2 regions of the Bacillus seohaeanensis genome follow, and region 1 is predicted to be linked to the other one. Evidence: riboswitches for the same ligand, from Rfam matches in the RefSeq annotation. Region 1 holds a riboswitch; the other holds the start of a gene.

Region 1 (3,215 bases):
ATATTTGGTGGATTTAGGAATTATCCATTTTGCAATATTGATTTCTTTTCTGCTTAAGGAAATCTTATTGCTTATTATTGTGCGGTGAGTGGAGGTAGATAATGGTTCTATCATAGTATAAGTCTACATACTGTTTTAACGGGGGTTAAATTTAAATAAATAATAGCGGTGGATAATCTGTTTAATTTTAGAAATGAGAGATATCAAGGAGGAAAACGATGATTTTTGATTATGTTAGACGTTTTTTAATTGTGTTTATTTTAGCATTGTGTGTCAGTTTTCTGATACTTAGTGGGCGTCAGGCTAAGGCAGAAGTCCATGATATTAGCCAAATAACGGAATCGTGGATATTTCCAGTTGAAGGGTATATAACAGATGCATTTGGGACAAGATCTGGCCACCATAAAGGTATTGATATAGGGGGAGAAGTGGGAAGTCCGGTTTACTCGGTGGATGAAGGAGTCATAAAAAAATCCTATTATTCCGATTCTTATGGTAATGTAGTTTTTGTACAACATCCGAGCGGCTACGAGACAGTCTATGCACATTTACATAATCGACAAGTTACAAAGGGACAAGCTGTTAGGAAAGGAGAACAGATTGGTTCACTAGGAAATACAGGGAGATCTACCGGAGCCCACTTGCATTTTGAAATACATAATGGTGAATGGAATATAACAAAAGATCATGCTGTTGATCCATTTAATGTATATGGGGATGGAGAAATTGGACAAGTCGTTGTTGCGCTAGAACATGATCCCTATAAAGCAGTAGAAATGACAGCACCTGTTAATGCTCCATTAAAAGAAGAAAATTCGAAGCAATCAAAACAAATGTCAAGGGTACATACTGTTAAAGAAAAAGAAACGCTCTGGTCAATAGCACAATTGTATAATATCTCAGTAGAAGATCTGAAGGAAAAAAATAATATAAGTAATTCTACTATAGTAGTAAATGATGTTTTGTCGATTCCAAAAGATTCAAAAATGGAATACGTCGTAAAAAAAGGTGATACATTGACTTCTATTGCGAAAAATAACAACGTTACCCTTTCTTCGTTACTAGAATGGAATGGATTGACTAGTAAACAAAATATTTTTCCTGAACAAGTACTAGTAGTGTATAAAAATTAATACTAATTCCACTAAAAACCTTAGGGTATAAATTAATGGTGCAGTAGTTAGCAGGACTGTACCGTACCTTTCTCTAAATGAGCTTGCTCTCTTCGAAAAAATGTCTTGGATTCGAAACAATTTCCTTTTCAAACTGTTATTCTTTTTGTATAATATAGTTGTAATTAAATAAGATTCGTCTTCGGGGCAGGGTGAAATTCCCGACCGGCGGTAATGAAACTATGTTTCTGAGCCCGCGAGCCGATATGCAAGTGGCAGGATTTGGTGCAATTCCAAAGCCGACAGTACAGTCTGGATGGGAGAAGATGAGGGTTTTAGCCAACGTTCAAAAAAAGGGAAACTGAACGTCTATTTGGGTATGCCTTTTACCTCCTAATGATCAGAATTAGGAGTTTTTTTGGGTTCCTTAGGCTAAACTTTCTTCCTTTCGTGAGATGAGTCACAATAGAGGAGAGAGAATGATGAAAAAAATGAACACACGTGCTTTTGTTACAATTGGTATGTTAAGTGCTATTTCTTATGTGTTAATGCTTTTAAACTTCCCTTTACCGCCATTTCCAGGCTTTCTATTGATTGATTTTAGTGATGTACCTGCATTAATCGCTGCGATTACGCTAGGACCACTAGCTGGTGTTTTGGTGGAACTATTGAAAAATATTGTGGATTATGTGTTAACAGGTAGTGATACTGGTGTTCCGGTAGGTCACGTAGCAAACTTTGCAACGGGAGTCCTGTTCATATTGCCAACCTATTATATTTACCGTCACTTCCAAACCAAAAAGGGATTAATAATGGGGTTAATAGCAGGAACTATTATAATGAGCATATTAATGGGAGTATTGAATTATTTCGTATTCTTACCTGCATATAAATATTTTATGAATTTTGATTTGCCTAATGCAATTATTGTGACTGGAATTGTACCTTTTAATATTCTAAAAGGAGTTCTCGTTACAATTGTTTTCTTAATTTTATTCCAAAGACTTCAAAATTGGTTATCTAAGCAATTTTCATTCAATAAAGCATAAAAAAGCGTTTGGCCTAAGGCCAAACGCTTTTTCAGGCTGTTGAGAAAGTTTTTTCTCAACAGCCTTTTTTAGGTCTATATGTACTCCTATCTGTTAACACTGCTAAAAAGAAAAGAAGAAGGAGAGATGCAGTATGATGGGAGCTTTACAGAATCATCGAGATCAAGAGGTAACCGCATCGGTTGAATCCTTAGTTCCAGAGGATCACTTTTTACGTGCCATAGAAGCCACGATTGATTTTTCATTTATTGAAGAAAAGTTACAACCTTATTATTGTGAAGATAATGGAAGGCCCTCCATTCACCCTATTACCCTTTTTAAAATGATGTTTATTGGTTATTTTTATGGCATTCGCTCCGAACGTCAATTAGCGAAAGATATTGGAATGAACCTTGCGTATCGTTGGTTTTTAGGATTGTCTTTATCCGATCAAGTTCCTCACCACTCCACCATCAGTTTTAACCGACGTACTCGCTTCCTTAACACCACGATTTTCGAAGACATCTTTGATGAAATTATCCATCAAGCTGCAGAACAGAAAATGGTAGGAGGGCGTATTTTAACGTCCGACTCCACTCATATCAAAGCAAACGCGAATAAAAATAAATTTATTCGAAAAGCAAAAGAAGAGCGTCCAAAAGAGTACTTAGAAGAATTAGAAGCAGCTGTGACAGAAGATCGTATTCAACACGGAAAAAAGCACTAAAACCAAAGAAGGAAGGCGTTGCCAAAACAAAACAAACGAGAGTGAGTAAAACGGACCCGGAAAGTGGCTTTCTTATGCGCGATGGAAAGCCTAAAGGGTTTTACTATTTAGATCATCGCACGGTAGATGCGAAATATAATATCATTACAGATACGTTTATCACGGCTGGAAATGTGGCAGATTCCGAGCCGTATTTGGCACGCCTTCAAAAGCAAATAGAGAAATTTCAATTTAACGTAGAAGCGATCGCTTTAGACGCTGGTTATTTTAACAACTATATTTGTAAGAAACTTAACGAACAAAGTATTTTCGCGGTGATGGGGTACCGACGCTTTGGAAACCCCAAGA
Region 2 (3,215 bases), on a different contig from region 1:
CGGGATGCTCGTCTTATGCTTGTCGGGGCTGGACGAGCCGCTTCCACTTTTCTTTTAATCTAAAAATCCATTTTTGGACAGCATTTCAGTTGTAATTGAGCTTTTCTTTTCAGGTGGATTGTTCTTCAATTCATAAAATCGGTGAAAGTATTTTGCCATTACGTCACATTCTATATTGACATTGCTTCCAACTCTTTTGCTACCTAAAATAGTATCGTGCCTTGTTTGTGGAATAAGCGAGATTGTAATCTTATTATCCTCTACACCAAATACTGTAAGAGATGTTCCGTCCACTGTGACAGATCCTTTATGTATAAAAAGGTGTTGAAGCTCAGAAGGTATCTCGATTCCGATATAAAGGGCATTCTCTTTTTCACCTATATCTTTAATAATTCCCACTCCATCAACATGACCTGTAACGAAGTGGCCTCCAAACCGACCATTTGCACTCATCGCTCTTTCAAGGTTGACAGGTGAACCGTTTGTCAACTCCTTAAGAGTCGTTGACATAAACGTTTCAGGCATCACATCCATTGTGAATGCACGGGAAGTAAAAGAAGTAATGGTTAAACAAACCCCATTTACACTAATACTGTCCCCTATATGAGCATCCTCTAAAATCCCTTGAGCACTGACGGTCAAACTCATGGATGTAGCGGAACGTTTTATACTTTCAATTTTGCCTATTTCTTCGACAATCCCTGTAAACATATTGTGCTCCCTTTCTGCCTAAGAAATTATTGATTGCATTTTTTAGGAACTGCAATAATCTTTATATCATTTTCGAGCTTTTCGATGGAGAGTATTTCTACTTCTTGTCCTTCTGCAATGGACGAAAATCCTCTGCCTCCAAAGCTCGTAAACGCATCCTTACCTCCAACTAATTTAGGGGCTAGATAAACGACAAGTTCCTGAAAAGCTGCTTCTTCTAAAAAGGAATAATGTATGGAGGACCCACCTTCCACATAAAGTGAGGTTATACTACGTTTCCCTAGTTCCTCTAACACTTCCTCTATAGTCAGTTTTGAACTACCTAACGGAACGATTTCACAATAGGCACTTTCATAACGTTCTATTTCTTCTTTACTGACATTTTTCCCTGTAATAATAATTGTTTTACTTTCGTTATCTTGTACAACATTAGACTCAATTGGTGTTTTTAAATGTGTATCTAATATAATTCGAATGGGATTTATTCCACCTTGGGGCAATCGGGTGGTGAGATGCGGGTTATCACGTATCACAGTGTTGACTCCTACTAATATCGCGTCATGCCGGTGACGATCATAGTGGACATTTTGCCTTGAAGATTCTGATGTTATCCATTTACTATCCCCATTTGCTGTAGCTGTTTTACCATCTAGTGTGCTAGCTGTTTTTAATGTGACGTATGGGGTTTTATGTTGAATAAAATGAAAAAAGTGTTTATTTATTTCTAATGCTTCTTGTTCACAAATACCAGTATGTACCTCGATACCAGCTTCCTTAAGCCGCTTAGTTCCCTGTCCAGCTACAAGCGGGTTAGGATCTGTGCAAGCAATAAAAACTCTTTTTATTTTTCTATCAATAATAAGGTTCGAACAAGGTGGAGTTTTTCCAAAGTGAGAGCAAGGTTCCAATGTTACATATATATCTGCACCTTCTGCTTTAGCACCTGCTTGGTTTAAAGCATGTACTTCTGCATGTCCCTCACCAGGCTTTAAATGCGCCCCCATTCCAACGACCTCGCCATCTTTCACGACAACTGCTCCAACCGCAGGATTCGGTGATGTTTGGCCTCTAGTCGACTCTGCCATTGATAGAGCTAACTTCATATAATGTTCCGATTGCACTAATGAACCTCCTTTTTATAAAAATAAAACCCCAAGCATAGATACTTGGGGAGAATTGGCATGACTTAATAAACATTTGTAGAAAATGACATTTTACAAACGCTGCACTCCTTCTCCCATCCAGACTTTCACTGTCGGTTTTGGAATTTCACCAAATCAGCCATCACATTACGATATGACGGGTCACGGACTAAGAGCCTGTAAGCTCATCACCGTCGGTAGGGATTTTCACCCTGCCCCGAAGGATTAAACTATTCGATTAACATTATATTATCATAGTTTTCTCACTTTTTACATTAAAAATGCTTAGATTTTTTTCTTTTTTCTTTTTTTGATATTTGACCATATATGGCACTAGCTAGAGCTACTTTTTCATTAAATTAGAAGAGGGAAAGAGATTGTTCAATCAATCTCTTTCCCTCTTCTGCTTATTTTGTTTTACAACAGCGGTATAATCAGTCCTGCCAATAATAGAATGAGAGCTCCGCCTAGACGTGAAGAAATCTGTGCAAAAGGCATTAGTTCCATTCTTTTCGATGCAGATAATACAGCAACGTCGCCAGTACCACCCATATTTGCCATACATAGTCCAGCCGTAATAGCTGATTCAATTGGATAGAAACCAACTAGTTTCCCAAGAATTGCTGCCCCGATAACGGCACCAAGTACTACACCAAATACGGTTAAAATATACTGAAGAGTTAACGCTTCAATAACTGTATTTAAATCTGTATACGCCACACCGATTCCAAATAGTAGCGCGAATGTCCAATTGCTTGCTACAAATTGATACCACTGGCTTGCGCCATCAAGAACTGTTGGAGGAATAATGTTTGTAATCTTTGCGAGTGCAACTAATACAATCATAATTGCATAAGGATGTAACGGAATAAAGGAGCCAAGTAGCGTTCCAACGGTAAAGAAAGTTAATGCTGCTAATAAACCCGCTCCCATTTTCCCAATGTCATACTTTTGCTCTGTTTTCTCATATTTAAATCCTTTCATTAATTGTCCATTCCCCGTTAAGGAAGGAATTTTTTTACCGATAATATCAAGAATAGATGCTAGAATAATCGCAAAAACATTCCCAAGTGCCAAAGCGGGAACGAGCATGGAAATATAGTAGCTTGGCTCATTTCCAAGTAACTCGGAATAGATTTGACTCATTGGAACGGCTCCAGCCCCCATTCCACCACCCATGATAGGCATAGTAATAACTAATATTGCCTCTTGTAGGGAAAAGCCGACAAGCGACCCGAATAGTCCAGCAATTACTATCGCGCCTGCTACTGCCCCAAAAATTGGTAGAAAATACCGCAATCCAACTTTAATTAAAACTTTCGAATTCATTCCTAAAATACTGCCTGTAATTAGAGCGGCAAT

The links. A riboswitch is a leader RNA that binds a small molecule or an ion and turns the genes downstream of it on or off. The one in region 1 is predicted to bind FMN.
Region 2: linked by a shared signal. The riboswitch ahead of ribD (bifunctional diaminohydroxyphosphoribosylaminopyrimidine deaminase/5-amino-6-(5-phosphoribosylamino)uracil reductase RibD) and the one ahead of ACFSUL_RS02160 (ECF transporter S component) in region 1 are both predicted to bind FMN.

Annotation. Positions count from the first base shown of each region.
Region 1 is NZ_JBHUMF010000004.1:60,805-64,019, reverse strand. Features, by position in the region: gene ACFSUL_RS02165 (peptidoglycan DD-metalloendopeptidase family protein) at 219-1,133, shown strand; FMN riboswitch at 1,307-1,444, shown strand; gene ACFSUL_RS02160 (ECF transporter S component) at 1,595-2,161, shown strand; partial or broken gene ACFSUL_RS02155 (IS1182 family transposase) at 2,295-3,215, shown strand, end outside.
Region 2 is NZ_JBHUMF010000015.1:191,088-194,302, forward strand. Features, by position in the region: gene ribE (riboflavin synthase) at 55-711, opposite strand; gene ribD (bifunctional diaminohydroxyphosphoribosylaminopyrimidine deaminase/5-amino-6-(5-phosphoribosylamino)uracil reductase RibD) at 738-1,832, opposite strand; FMN riboswitch at 1,937-2,082, opposite strand; gene ACFSUL_RS07025 (2-hydroxycarboxylate transporter family protein) at 2,271-3,215, opposite strand, start outside.